One region of the Streptacidiphilus jeojiensis genome, then DNA from elsewhere that is predicted to be linked to it. Evidence: riboswitches for the same ligand, from Rfam matches in the RefSeq annotation. Region 1 holds a riboswitch; each other region holds the start of a gene.
What was found. A riboswitch is a leader RNA that binds a small molecule or an ion and turns the genes downstream of it on or off. The one in region 1 is predicted to bind S-adenosylmethionine.
Positions count from the first base shown of each region.

Region 1 (5,521 bases):
CGCAGCACCGGATTGCCGGACAGCCTCATGACCGCCACGCCGATGCCGAGCAGATAGCCGGTCGCCATCACCGCCGCGGTCAACCACAGCGTCAGGACCAGGCCGTTCACGATCGAGCCGTTGAGGAAGTAACTGCCGACCACGTCCCACTGGAACCGCTTGTTGGTCAGCAGGGTGTGGACGAACATGGCCAGCAGGACGAGCAGGGCGAGAGCTGAGATCCACTGGCCGGGGCGGCGCAGCGGGACCAGCTTCGCGGCGAGCAGCTGCCCGTCCTCGGGGCGCTGGTGCAGCGGGCGGTCGTCGGTGACCGGAGGGGGAGGCTCGGGCGCGACGGCAGTGCGCGCAGAGGTGTCCGGACTGCTCATGGGGGTGTGGGTTCCGTCCCGTGAGAACGCCGCAGCGCGCCGTGGAGGCACGGCGGGAGGGCGTGAATGGGGTGACAGGTGCCGGGAATGAAGGCAGGGAGAGAAGGGTGCGGTCAGCGGACCGCGCACGTCCCCGGACACAGGGCACTGCTCACCCGCAGCAGATCGACGTGGCGACGCGAGTACGTTCCGGCTACTGCTCGACGCACTGCTCTCACCTCCGCTTTCGATCTCGCGCTTACAGGACTGTGGCGTCCCGTCGGGTCGTCACCTGGAGCACCCCGCCGCGTCGGAGGGTTGCCGGTCAGCCAGCCAGGGCTTGACGCTGACGCTCATAACCAGGGATCACGGTAACCCGTCCGGCGCATTTAGACAATGCCTATCGGTTCGGTGGAGATTCGCTGGAGGCTCGCTGGAGCGGCCCCGGGCCTCCCCCGGACCTCCGCGGACCTCCTCGGCCATCCCCAGTCGATCACTGGGGATTGTGTTCGACGCCCATCCGGAGTTAGCGTGTGAGCAGGTTACGAGCGTCAGCAACAAGCCCTGGCTGGCTGACCAGCAACCCTCCGACGCGGCGGGGTGCTCCAGGTGACGACCCGACAGGACGGCGCAGTCCTGTAAGCGCGCAAGCTGAACCGGAGGTGAGAGCAGTGCGTCAACCAGTGGGCACGTACTCGCGTCGCCATATCGATCTTCAGCGCATCGCCAGCGCCCTCTGTCCGGCCGCCTGAGCAGCACCCCCGCTCGACGGGCGCTGCGCCGCCGTACCTCCGGCCACCGCTCCGAAGCACCTCTCCCGCTGCAGCGGTCCTCTCGCTGAAGCACCCTCCCTCCCGCCGACTCCGCCCCGGGCCGCCCCGGCGCGGGTCCCCCTCGGCATGCCCGCCGCACCATCGGGCCCCAATCGAGCAGGAAGCGATCTCCCCCATGCCTCTCCCACACCCCGCCCTCCATCTGGCCGTCGCCCTCGACGGCACGGGTTGGCACCCCGCCGCCTGGCGGCTGCCCGACGCCCGGCCCGAGGGGCTCTTCACCGCGGCGTACTGGGCGGACCTCGTCGCCGAGGCCGAGCGCGGACTGCTGGACTTCGTCACCATCGAGGACTCCCTGGGCCTCCAGTCGGCCGAGACCTTCGCCCCGGACCGGCGCACCGACCAGGTCCGCGGGCGGCTGGACGCGGTGCTGACCGCCGCCCGGATCGCCCCGCTCAGCCGGCACATCGGCCTGGTGCCGACCGCCACGGTCACCCACACCGAGCCGTTCCACATCTCCAAGGCGATCGCCACCCTCGACTTCGTCAGCAGCGGACGCGGCGGGGTACGGGTCCAGGTGTCGGGACGCCCGCACGAGGCCGAGCTCTTCGGGCGCCGGACGCTGCCGCCGTTCACCTTCGAGGACTTCGAGCGCCCCGAGGTCCAGGCCCTGGTCGGCGAGCTGTTCGACGAGGCGGCCGACTACGTCGAGGTGCTGCGACGGCTCTGGGACAGCTGGGAGGACGACGCCGAGATCCGCGACGTCGCCACCGGCCGCTTCATCGACCGCGAGAAGCTGCACTACATCGACTTCGAGGGCAGCGCCTTCAGCGTGAAGGGGCCGTCGATCACCCCGCGCCCCCCGCAGGGGCAGCCGCTGGTCACCGCGCTGGCGCACCAGACCATCCCCTACCGACTGGTCGCCCGCTCCACCGACCTCGGCTTCACCACCCCGCACGACGCGGACGGCGCCCGGGGCATCGTCGCCGAGATCCGCGCCGAGCAGGCCGCGGCCGGGCGCGCCGACCAGACCGTGCACGTCTTCGGCGACCTGCTGGTCTTCCTGGACGAGGCCCCCGGCGCGGCCGCGGCCCGCCGGGACCGGCTGGACGAGCTGGCCGCCACCCCGCTGACCAGCGACGCCGAGGTCTTCGCCGGCACCGCCGCCGACCTCGCCGACCTGCTGCTGGAGTGGCAGCAGGCCGGGCTGACCGGCTTCCGGCTGCGCCCGGCCACCCTCCCCCACGACCTGGAGCAGATCACCCGCCGGCTGGTCCCCGAGCTGCAGCGCCGCGGAGCCTTCCGCACCGCCTACGAGGCCGACACCCTGCGCGGGCTGCTCGGCCTGCCCCGCCCGGAGAGCCGCTACGCCGACGCATCCGCCGCAACCTCCGCCGCCACCTCTGTCTGAGCGCTTGTTCCACCACCGAGACCTAAGGACGCCTGTCGCATGAGCAAGCCACTCAAGCAGATCCACCTCGCCGCGCACTTCCCCGGTGTGAACAACACCACGGTGTGGAGCGATCCGGCCGCCGGAAGCCAGATCGACTTCAGCTCCTTCGTCCACCTGGCGCGCACGGCGGAGCGCGCCAAGTTCGACTTCCTCTTCCTGGCCGAGGGGCTGCGGCTGCGCGAGCAGGGCGGACAGATCTACGACCTGGACGTGGTCGGCCGCCCGGACACCTTCGCCGTCCTGGCCGCGCTGGCCGCGGTCACCGACCGGCTCGGACTGGCCGGCACCATCAACTCCACCTTCAACGAGCCCTACGAGGTGGCCCGGCAGTTCGCCTCGCTGGACCACCTCTCCGCGGGCCGCGCCGCCTGGAACGTGGTCACCTCCTGGGACGAGTTCACCGGACAGAACTTCCGCCGCGGCGGCTTCCTGGCCCAGGAGGACCGCTACGAGCGGGCCAAGCAGTTCCTCACCGCCGCCCAGGTGCTCTTCGACTCCTGGCGGGGCGACGAGATCGTCGCCGACAAGGAGTCCGGCACCTTCCTGGCCGACCCCGACGCCGGACGCTTCCAGCACCGGGTGAGCCAGTTCGACATCGCCGGGCAGTTCAACGTCCCGCGCAGCCCGCAGGGACGGCCGGTGATCTTCCAGGCCGGCGACTCCGAGGAGGGCCGGGAGTTCGCCGCCTCCTCCGCCGACGCCATCTTCAGCCGGCACAGCACCCTGGAGGCCGGACGCGCCTTCTACACCGACGTCAAGGACCGACTGGACCGGTACGGGCGCGGCCGGGACGAGCTGCTGATCCTGCCCGCGGCCACCTTCGTCCTCGGCGACACCGACGCGGACGCCCAGGAGAAGGCCGCGCTGATCCGGCGCCAGCAGGTCAGCGGGCAGACCGCGATCAAGTTCCTGGAGCAGCTCTGGAACCGCGACCTCAGCGACCACGACCCGGACGGCCCGCTGCCCGAGGTCGACCCGCTGGTCGGCGAGAACACCATCGCCAAGGGGCGGGCCAGCGTCCGGATGCACCGCGACCCGCTGGACGTCGCCCGGCAGTGGCGGGAGCTGGCCGCCGCGAAGAACCTCTCCAGCCGGGAGGTGATCATCGAGGTGACGGGACGTCAGTCCTTCATCGGCACACCGTCGAAGGTCGCCGAGACGATCAACGAGTTCGTGCAGACCGACGCCAGCGACGGCTTCATCCTGGCCCCGCACCTGACCCCGGGCGGCATCGACGAGTTCGCCGACACCGTCGTCCCGCTGCTGCAGGAGCGCGGGGTGTTCCGCAGCGAGTACGAGGGCACCACGCTGCGCGACCACCTCGGCCTGGCCGCACCGCGGAGCCGGGACGAGAACCGGGGCGAGGACCGGAACCGGGCCACCGAGAGGGCTGCGTCGTGAAGTTCATCACCATCACCCTGATCGTCCACTCCCCCGACCCGGTCACCGGCCGGCAGCCGTCGACCCAGGAACGCTTCCGCCAGGTGGTCGACAGCGCGCTGCTCGCCGAGGAGCTCGGCTTCGACGGCTTCGGCGTCGGCGAACGGCACGAGCGCCCCTTCATCTCCTCCTCCCCACCGGTCGTGCTCAGCCACGTCGCCGCGCTGACCAAGCGGATCCGCCTGTTCACCGCGGTGACCACGCTCAGCCTGCTCGACCCGGTCCGCGCCTACGAGGACTACGCCACCCTGGACCACCTCTCCGGCGGCCGGCTGGAACTGATCATCGGCAAGGGCAACGGCGCCGCCCAGCGCGAGCTGTTCCAGGTCACCCCCGAGGACCAGTGGGACCGCAATGCCGAGTCCTACGAGCTGTTCCGGCAGATCTGGCGCAACGACAAGGTCACCGCCTCCCCCAAGTTCCGCCCGGAGCTGCTGGACGCGGAGGTCTGGCCGCGGCCGTTCCAGCAGCCGGTCCGGGTCTGGCACGGCAGTGCCACCAGTCGGGAGTCGGTGGACCTGGCCGCCCGCTACGGCGACCCGCTGTTCTCTGCCAACGTCACCAACCCGATCGAGCCCTACGCCGAACTGATCCGCTACTACCGCGAGCGCTGGGAGCACTATGGCCACGACCCGGCCCGCGCGGCCGTCGGCGCCGGCACGGCCGGCTTCTACGCCGCGCCGACCTCGCAGCAGGCGCTCGCCGACTACCGCCCGGTCTTCGAGGGGTACCTGGGCTTCCAGAAGCGGCTCGGCGTCGAGCCGGTGTTCCCCACCCTGGAGGACTTCGTCGAGCGCAGCTCGGCCCTGATCGGCAGCCCGCAGCAGATCGTCGACAAGGTGCACCGCTACCACCAGCGGTTCGGCCACAGCGTGCTCCATCTGCACGCCGAGGCAGGCGGGCTGACGGATGCTCAGCACCGGGACTCGCTGGAGCTGTTCCAGTCCGACATCGCACCGGAGCTGCGCCGGTCCATCCCCGACCCGCCCTGGGCCTGGGCCCCCGTCAACACTCCGGCACCAGCACCGGCCCCCGAAGGAGCCTGACCGCCATGTCCACCACCCCGCTCGCCGTCCTGGACCTGGTCCCGATCAGCTCCGGATCCACCGCCAGGCAGGCCCTGCACAACAGCATCGACCTGGCCCGGCAGACCGAACGCTTCGGCTACAGCCGCTACTGGTTCGCCGAACACCATCTCAACCCCGGCGTCGCCGGGACCTCGCCCGCCGTGGTGCTGGCCCTGACCGCCGCCGCGACCACCCGGATCCGGCTCGGCGCCGGAGCGGTCCAGCTGGGCCACCGCACCGCGCTGGCCACCGTCGAGGAGTTCGGCCTGCTGGACGCCCTGCACCCGGGCCGCTTCGACCTCGGCCTGGGCCGCTCCGGCGGCAAGCCGGCGCCGTCCCGCGAACCGGCCCTGGTCGGCGGCACCGCCGTGGTCGACGGCTACACCCCCAACGGACTGCGCATCCCGGCCAAGTTCGACTTCCGTCATCTGCTCAAGTCGC
Region 1 is NZ_JBEUKS010000005.1:410,361-415,881, forward strand. It holds gene ABUW04_RS16860 (amino acid ABC transporter permease) at 1-368, opposite strand, end outside; gene ABUW04_RS16865 (putative leader peptide) at 482-586, opposite strand; SAM riboswitch class IV at 598-708, opposite strand; SAM riboswitch class IV at 888-998, shown strand; gene ABUW04_RS16870 (putative leader peptide) at 1,031-1,099, shown strand; gene ABUW04_RS16875 (LLM class flavin-dependent oxidoreductase) at 1,296-2,531, shown strand; gene ABUW04_RS16880 (NtaA/DmoA family FMN-dependent monooxygenase) at 2,571-3,974, shown strand; gene ABUW04_RS16885 (LLM class flavin-dependent oxidoreductase) at 3,971-5,059, shown strand; gene ABUW04_RS16890 (LLM class flavin-dependent oxidoreductase) at 5,065-5,521, shown strand, end outside.

Region 2 (5,521 bases), on a different contig from region 1:
GGAGAGCTTTTTCACGGATTAACCCCGGTGTGAGGATCTGGAGCGTCTGGAGTCTGGCTGACCGTCAGGTCGGTCTGTGGGGACCGCCCGGCGGTGTGCCGGGAGGACGGTCCGACCCTGGCCTACTTGATCAGGTAAATGGTCGCGAAGAGGCCGATCCAGACCACGTCGACGAAGTGCCAGTAATAGGACACGACGATCGCCGCTGTGGCCTGCTCGTGCGTGAACCGCTTGGCGGCGTACGTACGGCCGAGGACCAGCAGGAAGGCGATCAGACCACCCGTCACGTGCATGCCGTGGAAGCCGGTGGTCAGGTAGAACACCGAACCGTAGGGGCCCGAGGACAGCGAGATGTGGTCGTGCTTGACCAGGTCCGTGTACTCGAAGATCTGACCGCCGATGAACGTCGCACCCATGATGAAGGTGAGGATGAACCACGCCCTGAGCTTCTTCACGTCGCCGCGTTCGGCGGCGAAGACACCCATCTGGCAGGTGAAGGAGGAGAGCACCAGGATCGTGGTGTTGCCCGACGCGAAGGGAACGTTGAGGGCTTCGTTGATGGAATGCCAGTACTCCGTCCCGGTGACCGAGCGGAGTGTGAAGTACATCGCGAAGAGGGCCGCGAAGAACATCAGCTCGGAAGCCAGCCAGACGATGGTTCCGACGCTGACCAGGTTCGGCCGGTTGACCGATCCGTGTGCGTGCCCGGTTTCTACTGCAGTTGCTGTCGCCACGACGGTCATTATGTCGGTCGCTTATTCCGTCTTCACTCCGGGGGGTGTTCCTCGGTGTGTCCGGCTGGTGACGTACCCTCCGGCCGTGGTCGGACCCCTGACGACCTCGCAGGTAGCCCGGATGGCGGGGGGCGCCGCCCGGCGGTGTCCGTGCGCGACTGGCCGCCGGGTCCCCCGAAATGGTGAACCCGGAACGGCCGGACGGCTGCCGTCCCGATCTTCCCGTTTCGTACCGGTGCTGAGGGCGGTGCTTCGGGAGTAGCATCCGGCGCAGACGCCGAAGTGACCCCGGTCACCCATCAGCAGCCCGAGGACATCCCAGGGGGATACCGACCATGGCACTGAACGTTCTTGTCTACAGCGACGACCGCTCCACCCGCGAGCAGGTCCTGCTGGCGCTGGGGAAGCGGCCGGCGACGGACCTGGCGGAGCTCCAGTACCTGGAGTGCGCCACCGCGCCGGCGGTGCTGAAGGCACTGGACGCCCACGCCAAGGGGGTCCGCCGGCTGGACCTGCTGGTGCTGGACGGCGAGGCCACCCCGGTCGGCGGGATGGGCCTGGGCCGGCAGCTCAAGGACGAGGTCTACGGCTGCCCGCCGGTGCTGGTCCTGATCGGCCGGCCGCAGGACTCCTGGCTCGCCGCCTGGAGCCGCGCCGACGCCGCCATCGCCGCGCCGGTGGACCCGGCGGCGCTGGCGGAGACCGCGGTGACGCTGCTCCGCAGTGGTCAGGCGCATCTCGTCGGTTGAGATCTTCCACGGGGCGGCCGTCGCGGTCGCTAGGCTGGGCCTCTCCTTATCTGCACCCACTGAGAGGCCCAGGCCATGGTGAACGTGATTCCTGCGAACGGCGGCGGCGACCCCGTGCAGGCGCGGTCCTGGCCGGATCTGCTGAGCACGCTGATCGCCGGTGACGACCTGTCGACCGACGAGACCGCCTGGGCCATGGACCGGATCATGACCGGGGAGGCCTCGCCGATCCAGGTCGCCGGCTTCCTGGTGGGCCTGCGCGCCAAGGGTGAGACGGTGGACGAGATCGCCGGTCTGGTCGACTCCATGTACGCCCACGCCACCGTGATAGAGGTGCCGGGCCGGGCCGTGGACATCGTCGGCACCGGTGGCGACCGGGCCAAGACCGTCAACATCTCCACCATGTCGGCGATCGTCGCGGCCGGCGCGGGCGCGCTGGTGGTCAAGCACGGCAACCGGGCCGCCTCCTCCGCGAGCGGAGCCACCGACGTGCTGGAGAAGCTCGGCGTCAATCTGGAGCTGACCCCGCGTCGGGTGGCCGAGGTCGCCGTCGAGGCCGGGATCACCTACTGCCCGGCCCCGGTGTTCCACCCCTCGATGCGGCACGCCGGGCCGGCCCGGGTCGGTCTGGGCGTCCCCACCGCGTTCAACCTGCTCGGCCCGCTGACCAACCCGGCCCGGGTCGGCGCCAACGCCGTGGGCTGCTTCGACACCAGGATGGCCGGCCTGATCGCCGGCGTGCTGGCCCGCCGCGGCGCCTCCGCGCTGGTGTTCCGCGGCGACGACGGCCTGGACGAGCTGACCGTGACCGGGACCTCCACGGTGTGGCAGGTCCGCGACGGCGAGGTGGAGCAGAGCCGGTTCGACCCGCGGGACGTCGGCATCACCCCGGTCGGCATCGAGGCGCTGCGCGGGGCCGACGCCGCCCACAACGCCGAGGTGGCCCGCCGGGTGCTGGCCGGGGAGCAGGGCCCGGTCCGGGACGCGGTGCTGCTCAACTCGGCCTCGGCCCTGGTCGCCCTGGACCAGACCGACGCACCGCTGACCGAGCAGCTGGCGGCGGCGATGAAGCGCACCGCGGAGTCGATCGACTCCGGCGCGGCCGCCGCGGTGCTGGAGCGCTGGGCTGCGGCGACGCACAGGTAGTCCGGGCGGTCCCACATGCCGGACGGGGGTTCGCCCACAGGGCGGACCTCTGGCATAGTTCTCACCAGGTCACGAGTGACAGCGCGCGGTTCACGACCGCTGCAGCCCCGGCTTGCTGTCCGGCAACCCTCCGTCCGTGGCGGGGTGCCTCCGGGTGACGACCAGGCCCTTCGGCAACAATGCCGTGGGGCAAGCGCGGATCCCTTCCGATCAGGCCTTGCGCCGGGGATCCACTGGATGCCCTGGAGGGGTCTGTGTCGGCGTACCCGAATACTTCCACCGTCTGTCAGCCGCTTGCGGTCCTCGGCCGCGATGTCGAGGTCCCGCTGGTCAGCGGTGCCAAGGTGACCTACGCCGCGCTCGACTACGCCGCCAGCGCGCCGGCCCTGCAGCGGGTCTGGGACGACGTCGCCGCCTACGCCCCCTACTACGGCAGCGTGCACCGCGGCGCCGGGTACCTCTCGCAGCTGTCCACCGACCTGTTCGAGCAGAGCCGGGCCACCGTCGCCGAGTTCCTGGACCTGCGCGAGGACGACCAGGTGGTCTTCACCCGGGCCACCACCGACTCGCTGAACCTGCTGGCCGGCGTGCTGCCGACCGGGACCGAGGTGTTCGCCTTCGAGACCGAGCACCACGCCTCACTGCTGCCCTGGCGCAGGGACGGACTGACCGTCAGCTACCTGCGCGCCCCGCGCTCGCCCGAGGAGGCCGTGGCGGCGCTGGACGAGGCGCTGGCCGCCACCACGGCCGGGCCGCGGCTGGTGTGTGTGACCGGGGCGTCCAATGTCACCGGGGAGATCTGGCCGGTCCGCGAGCTGGCCGCGACCGCGCACCGGCACGGCGCGCGGATCGTCCTGGACGCCGCCCAGCTCGCTCCGCACCACCCGGTCTCGGTCCGCGAGCTGGACGTCGACTGGGTCGCCTTCTCCGGGCACAAGCTCTACGCCCCCTTCGGCGCCGGAGTGCTGGCCGGCCGCAGCGACTGGCTGGACGCCGCCGAGCCGTACCTGGCCGGTGGCGGCGCCAGCCGTACCGTGGCCAGGGAGGCCGACGGCTCGGTGGCGGTGGAGTGGCACCGCGGTCCGCAGCGGCACGAGGCCGGTTCGCCGAACGTCGTCGGCGCCTACGCCATCGCCTCCGCCTGCCGGGCGCTCGGCGAGGCCGGCTTCGACGCGCTGGTGGCCAGGGAGCGGTTCCTGATCGACCGGCTGCGGGCCGGGCTGGCCGGGATTCCGCAGGTCAGGGTGTTGACCCTGTTCGGCGAGGAGCACCCGCGGGTGGGTGTGCTGTCCTTCGTCGTGCAGGACTGGAACAGCTCGCACTTCTCCGCGGCGCTGTCCGCGGAGTACGGCATCGGGGTGCGGGACGGGCTGTTCTGCGCGCACCCGCTGGTGCGGACGCTGCTGGGCGGGGAGGAGGCTGCGCCGTCCGAGTGCGGTGCGCCGGAGGCGTCGCTGCCGGGGGAGCGGAGCCTGAACGCCATCCGGGTGAGTTTCGGGGCGGGCACGCCGGACGAGCATGTGGACCGCTTTGTGGAGGCGGTGCGGGAGTTGGTCACCGACGGTGCGAAGTGGGCCTACCGGACCGAGGGTGGGCGGTGCGTGCCGGATACCCGGCGGGGGTGACCGGTTCTCGGGTGCGGGTTGTGCATGGTTGGCCGCGCAGTTCCCCGCGCCCCTGGGGGCTGCAACTGACCCACTATGAGTGAGTTGCACCTACCTAGGGGCGCGGGGAACTGCGCGACAAGCCACCTACGGTCTGCACCTAGTCCTCCAAGCCCAACGCGAAGGCCGCGTCGAGGTCGTGCCGGGAGTAGGTGCGGAAGGCGATGTGGGTCTCCGTGGACTCGACCCCGGGGACCTTGTTCACCTGGCCGGGGATCACTTCGGCCAGTTCCTCGTGGGCCCGTACCCGGACCATGGCCACCAGGTCGTGCTGTCCGGTCACCGAGTACACCTCGGTCACCCCGTCGATCGCGGCGATCGCCTCGGCGATCTCGGGGATCCGGTCGACGGTGGTCTTGATGAGCACGATCGCGGTGATCACGGGGGGTCTCCTGGGAGTACGGCGGCGTTCGTCGGATCAGCGTAGCCGCGCCTGCGGCAGTACAGCAGCCAGGCGAAGAGGAAGCCGCCGGCGAAGCCGATCAGATGGGCGGTGTAGGCGACCCCGGTCACGGCCGCGGAGGGCGCCCCGACCGAGGCCCACTGGATCGCGAACCACACGCCGAGCACCAGCCAGGCGGGGAACCGCAGCGGCAGGAACAGCAGGAACGGGAGCAGGCTGGTCACCCGGGCCTTCGGGTGCAGCCGCAGGTAGGCGCCGAGGATGCCGGCGATCGCACCGGAGGCGCCGACCAGGGTCTGCGTGGCGCTGTCGCCGCCGGCGAAGACCGCGTAGCCGTAGGTCGCCAGGTAGCCCAGGGCGACATAGCTGAGGAGGTACGGCAGCCGCCCCATCCGCTCCTCGACCATCGCGCCGAAGACGTAGAGGAACAGCATGTTGCCCAGCAGGTGCAGCCAGCCGCCGTGGACGAACATCGCGGTCAGCACCGACAGGGCCGGGATCTTCGGGAAGCCGTCCGGCGCCGGGCAGCCCGGGGTGGTGGGTGCCGCGATCGGCTGGTTGTCCATCAGCTCGCTGGGGATCACCCCCCAGTGGTGGTAGTAGGCCAGCTCCGCACAGGCGCGCGCGTTCCCGCCGCCGTACAGCGGGTCGAGCCCGGAGACCGGGCCGACCAGGAAGACCAGCGTGCACGCCGCGATCAGGGCGTAGGTCACCAGCGGAACGAACGGCTGTGCGCCCCCGGGGGGCGGATTCTTCGCGCTTACCGGCCTCAACATGGATTGAGCATTCCTTAACCGGACAAATCTGACACCGGTTGTCCCGCCG
Region 2 is NZ_JBEUKS010000020.1:122,848-128,368, reverse strand. It holds gene qcrC (cytochrome bc1 complex diheme cytochrome c subunit) at 1-15, opposite strand, end outside; gene ctaE (aa3-type cytochrome oxidase subunit III) at 123-743, opposite strand; gene ABUW04_RS37430 (hypothetical protein) at 1,070-1,483, shown strand; gene trpD (anthranilate phosphoribosyltransferase) at 1,559-2,629, shown strand; SAM riboswitch class IV at 2,697-2,831, shown strand; gene ABUW04_RS37420 (aminotransferase class V-fold PLP-dependent enzyme) at 2,884-4,254, shown strand; gene ABUW04_RS37415 (Lrp/AsnC family transcriptional regulator) at 4,394-4,675, opposite strand; gene ABUW04_RS37410 (rhomboid family intramembrane serine protease) at 4,672-5,472, opposite strand.
Region 2: another riboswitch for S-adenosylmethionine. It lies ahead of ABUW04_RS37420 (aminotransferase class V-fold PLP-dependent enzyme); the one in region 1 lies ahead of ABUW04_RS16870 (putative leader peptide).

Region 3 (5,521 bases), on a different contig from region 1:
TCCGGGGCCTCACCTACCCGGCCCGTTGTCACTCTCTACCTCAGAGTGCTAACGCCAATGATTAGCACTCTGCCCCCTTGAGTGCAAGCAGATGGGTGATCAGACAGCCGCCTGCCGGGGACCCCGGACGCCGGTAGGCCCGCACCCCGAGGGGTACGGGCCTACCGGAAGACCTGCGTTGTGCTTCGTTCGGAACGAGGCTCGGCCGGTCCTGTCACTAGTCAGCGATCGCTCACCGAGCGGTCACACCACGCGGACCATGTCCGCCTGCGGACCCTTCTGACCCTGCGAGATCTCGAACTCGACCCGCTGGCCCTCTTCGAGCGACCGGTACCCGTCCATCTGGATCGCGCTGTAGTGGACGAACACGTCCGCACCACCGTCGACCGCGATGAAGCCGTACCCCTTCTCCGCGTTGAACCACTTGACGGTGCCCTGAGCCATTCCAAACTCCCCTATTACTGGCCCTTTCACGGACCGCACTCCGCGGACCGGACCGAAGGCGCCGCGCAACCCGCAACGCTTCGACCGACGCTGAATGTATCCACTCGGGTGCCCTCAGCAACAGGGCATAAGTGAGGGAATTCTTGGGAGGCCTTAACGGGCGGAGCGATTGTTATCGCAACAAAGGTCCGCAAAATGACCCGGACATAGTGGACCTATGTGTCATTTCGCTTAAGAATTTCTGACGCCCCAGTGACAGCTCTGCGCCCACCGCTGTCTCAGTCAACGGGACAGGTGGGGATTGGCCGCTCAGCAACAGGGGTAACCGGAAGCCACTCTACCTCTCCCGGACCACCGCACCGCACCGGGGCACGGCCGGCCCTCGACGGGGCGCACCACGAGGGGAGGTGACAAAGCGAAAGCCGGGACGCCCCCGAAGGGACGCCCCGGCCTGCCCGCGATTACTGCGGCGAATTTCAGCCACCCGCGACGGCGGGAATGATCGAGACCCCGGCGCCGTCCGGAGTGGCCGTTTCCAGGCCGTCGGCAAAGCGCACGTCGTCCTCGTTCACATACACGTTCACAAAGCGGCGCAGCTTGCCGCTGTCGTCGAGGATCCGGCCGCGGATGCCGGTGTGGTTGGCCTCCAGGTCGTCGATGACCGCGGCGAGGGTGGCACCCTCGGCCGCGACCTCGGCGGCACCGCCGGTGTAGGTGCGGAGGATCGTCGGAATGCGGACGGAGACACTCATGCGAGGCCAGCCTCTCGGAACGAGTCAAGGGTGGGACGGATGGTGGCGGACAGGCCGGTGGTGGGCTCCACCGCGTCCAGGGTCTTCAGACCGTCGCCGGTGTTGAGGACCACGGTCTCGGCGGTCGGGTCGAGCAGCCCGTTCTTGATCAGCTTCTGCAGCACGCCGACCGTCACCCCGCCGGCGGTCTCGGCGAAGATGCCCTCGGTGCGGGCCAGCAGCTTGATCGCGTCCACCACCTGCTCGTCGTTCACATCCTCGACCGCGCCGCCGGTGCGCCGGCAGATGTCCAGGACGTAGGGGCCATCGGCCGGGTTGCCGATGGCCAGCGACTTGGCGATGGTGTCGGGCTTCTGCGGCCGGATCACGTCATGGCCGGCCTTGAAGGCCACCGAGACCGGGGAGCAGCCCTCGGCCTGGGCCCCGAAGATCTTGTACGGCTTGTCCTCGACCAGGCCGAGGGCGATCAGCTCCTTGAGCCCCTTGTCGATCTTCGTCAGCTGCGAGCCCGAGGCGATCGGGATCACGATCTGGTCCGGCAGCCGCCAGCCCAGCTGCTCGCAGATCTCGTACGCCAGGGTCTTGGAGCCCTCGCCGTAGTAGGGGCGCAGGTTGACGTTGACGAAGCCCCAGCCCTCGCCGGCCGGGTCGCCGATCAGCTCCGAGCAGAAGCGGTTCACGTCGTCGTAGTTGCCCTCGATGCCGACCAGCTCGCCGCCGTACACCGCAGCCATCACGATCTTGCCCTGCTCCAGGTCGTGCGGGATGAACACGCACGAGCGCAGCCCGGTCCTGGCGGCGGCCGCGCCGACCGCGCCGGCCAGGTTGCCGGTGGAGGAGCAGGAGAGGGTGGTGAAGCCGAAGGTGCGGGCCGCCTCGACGGCGATCGCGACCACCCGGTCCTTGAAGGAGTGGGTGGGGTTGCCGGAGTCGTCCTTGACGTACAGGCCGCCGGTGACGCCCAGCTCGCGGGCCAGGTTGTCGGCCTTGACCAGCTTGGTCCAGCCGGGGTTCAGGTTGGGCCGGGAGGCGACGTCGGCGGGGACCGGCAGCAGCGGCGCGTAGCGCCAGATGTTGGTGGGGCCCGCCTCGATGCGGGCGCGCAGTGCCTCGGGGTCACCGGTGGGCAGCTCGTAGGCCACCTCGAGGGGTCCGAAGCACTCGATACAGGCGAAGTCCGGAGCGAGTGCGGTACGCGCGCCGCACTCCCGGCAGGACAGCGCGACGGCGGGTCCGAAGGATTCGGCGGTCACAACGGACTCGGTGGTTACAGCAGCCATGATGGCGAGGCCCTCTCTCCTCATCTTCCCCGCGGCGCGTCTCGCCGCAGGACGGAATTGGCACCTTCCCCACCAGGGCCTCAACAGCTTGAGCTGCGGCTTTGCTGGCAGGAGGGTTGCCGGGACTTCAACGGGCCGTTCCCTCAGTCCCTCTGGATGAGCTCTATGGCGATCCGGGCTCCGCAGCTCGCTGCGGACGCTGCCCGGAAGGCATTTGTGGTGACAACGGTTAGACCCGCCGTGCGGCGGCAACGTGTCGTCCCCAAGACTGTAACCGAAGCCCCGCCCACCGATCACTGGCTGTCCGCGAGGCGAGACACCCGGCACCACCGGAGTTCCGGTGCCACCACCCGAGGAGTCCTGTGCTTGACGAGGTCGCCGACTGGCTGCGCCGCCGCTCCTGGACGGCCGCCGACCGACCGCTGCCGGACCTGCTGGCCGCCAAGCAGGCCGGCGGCACCACCGTCAGCGTGGTGCTGCCCGCGCTGGACGAGGAGGCCACCGTCGGCGGGATCGTCGCCGCGATCCGCCGCGAGCTGATGGAGGCCGTGCCGCTGGTGGACGAGCTGGTCGTGGTCGACTCCGGATCCACCGACCGCACCGCGCAGGCCGCGGCCGACGCCGGGGCGACGGTGGTGCACCGGGACTCGGTGCTCCCCGAGCTGCCCGCCGTGCCCGGCAAGGGCGAGGTGCTCTGGCGCTCACTGCTGGTGACCAGCGGCGACCTGGTCTGCTTCATCGACGCCGACCTGCGCGAGTTCGACCCCGCCTTCGTCTCCGGGATCATCGGACCGCTGCTCACCGACCCGGACGTGGCCTTCGTCAAGGCGATGTACGACCGGCCGCTGGAGACCGACACCGGCAGCATCCCGGCCGGCGGCGGCCGGGTCACCGAGCTGGTCGCCCGCCCGCTGCTGAACCTCTACTGGCCGCTGCTGGCCGGCTTCGTCCAGCCGCTCGGCGGCGAGTACGCGGCCCGGCGCAGCCTGCTGGAGCGGCTGCCCTTCCCCACCGGCTACGGGGTGGAGCTGGGCCTGCTGGTGGACGCCCTGGAGCTGGCCGGCCTGGACGCGCTGGCCCAGGTGGACGTGGGCGTGCGGCACCACCGGCACCAGGACGCGCTGGCCCTGGGCCGGATGGCGGCCAGCATCCAGCTGACCGCCCTGGACCGGCTGGCCCGCAGCAACCGGATCAAGGCCACCGACGACCTGGCCACGCCGACCCTCACCCAGTTCACCCGCACCGCGTCCGGCTTCACCCCGACCACGGTCGACCTCCCGACCACCGAACGTCCGCCGATTGCCACGCTGACCGGCCCGGACGTTTGACCCCGCTCCGCACAGGCAAGGCTCTGCACCATGGTCAACGCAAGTCCGTCCACACCGCCGCAGGCCCGGGTCCTGCTCGCCTCCAACCGGGGGCCGATCTCCTTCACCGTGGAGGACGACGGCACGCTCACGCCCCGCCGCGGCGGTGGCGGGCTGGTCTCCGGCCTCAGCGCCATCGGCGACGAGATCGAGTCGGTCTGGGTCTGCGCCGCGCTCACCGAGGGCGACCGCGCCGCGACCCGGCAGGGCAAGCTGGGCGACCCCTCGGTCCGCATGCTGGACATCGACGCCGGCACCTTCGCCCGCGCCTACAACGGCATCGCCAACTCCACCCTGTGGTTCGTCCACCACCTGATCTACAACACCCCGACCACGCCGGTCTTCGGCTCCTCCTTCCGTCGCGAGTGGGCCTCCTACGAGGCCTACAACCGGGCCTTCGCCGAGGCCCTGGCCGAGGCCGCGGCGCCGGGGGCGACCGTGCTGGTCCAGGACTACCACCTGTCACTGACACCCCGGCTGCTCCGGGAGCTGCGCCCGGACCTGCGGATCGGCCACTTCTCGCACACCCCGTGGGCCCCGCCGGACTACTACCGGCTGCTGCCCGACGACATCGCCAGGGACGTGCTGGTCGGCATCCTCGGCGCGGACCAGGCCGGGTTCCTCACCCGCCGCTGGGCCTCGGCCTTCGCCGACTGCTGCGAGGCGGTCCTCGGCGCCGAGGTCGACCGGAGCGCGCTGACGGTCACCCACGAGGGCCGCACCACCCGGCTCGGCGTGCACCCGCTGGGCGCCGACGGCGACTTCCTGCGCGAGCGCGCCCACCGGCCCGACGTCGACTCCCGGCTGGCTGCCCTGCGCGAGGCCGTCGGCGACCGGCGCACCATCGTCAGGGTCGACCGCACCGAGCTGTCCAAGAACATCGTCCGCGGCCTGCACGCCTACCGGCACCTGCTGCACACCCGTCCGGAATGGCTGGACCGGGTCGTCCACATCGCCTTCGCCTACCCCTCACGGCACGACCTGCCGGAGTACCGCGAGTACACCGCCTCGGTGCTGCGGGTCGCCCAGGAGATCAACGACGAGTTCGGCACCCCCGACTGGCAGCCGGTGCTGCTCGCGGTCGACGACGACTTCGCCCGCTCGCTCGCCGCCTACCGGCTCGCCGACGTGGCCCTGGTCAACCCGATCAGGGACGGGATGAACCTGGTCGCCAAGGAGCTCCCGGTGGTCTCCGACGACGGCTGCGCCCTGGTGCTGTCCCGGGAGGCCGGCGCCTACGAGGAACTGGGCGAGGACGCGGTGACCGTCAACCCGTACGACGTCATCGCCACCGCGGAGGCGCTGCACACCGCGCTCACCATGCCCGCGGCGGAGCGGGCCGACCGCTGCAAGCGGCTGGCCGAGGCGGGCACGGCGCTGCCGCCGTCGGCCTGGTTCCTGGAGCAGTACCGGGCCCTGGCGGGTGATCAGCTGCAGGAGTAGTTGAAGACGGCGGTGCCGGTGGCCGAACCGGGCGAGAGGATCTTGACGGTCGCCGTCCCCTGGAAGTTGCCCTGCCCGGTGACGGTCCAGCGCAGCGGGAGCTGCACCTGGTGCACGCCGGACGGGACGGACTGGGTCAGCGTCCCGCTGACCGTGCCGTCGCTGCGGACCCACTGGTAGTGGACCTTTCCGGACCCGCCGTTGGTGTGCAGGGTGGCGGTGACCAGCTCCGTCT
Region 3 is NZ_JBEUKS010000010.1:237,608-243,128, forward strand. It holds gene ABUW04_RS26835 (cold-shock protein) at 244-444, opposite strand; gene ABUW04_RS26840 (MoaD/ThiS family protein) at 921-1,196, opposite strand; gene thrC (threonine synthase) at 1,193-2,476, opposite strand; SAM riboswitch class I at 2,494-2,639, opposite strand; gene ABUW04_RS26850 (glucosyl-3-phosphoglycerate synthase) at 2,839-3,804, shown strand; gene ABUW04_RS26855 (alpha,alpha-trehalose-phosphate synthase (UDP-forming)) at 3,835-5,286, shown strand; gene ABUW04_RS26860 (hypothetical protein) at 5,271-5,521, opposite strand, start outside.
Region 3: another riboswitch for S-adenosylmethionine. It lies ahead of thrC (threonine synthase); the one in region 1 lies ahead of ABUW04_RS16870 (putative leader peptide).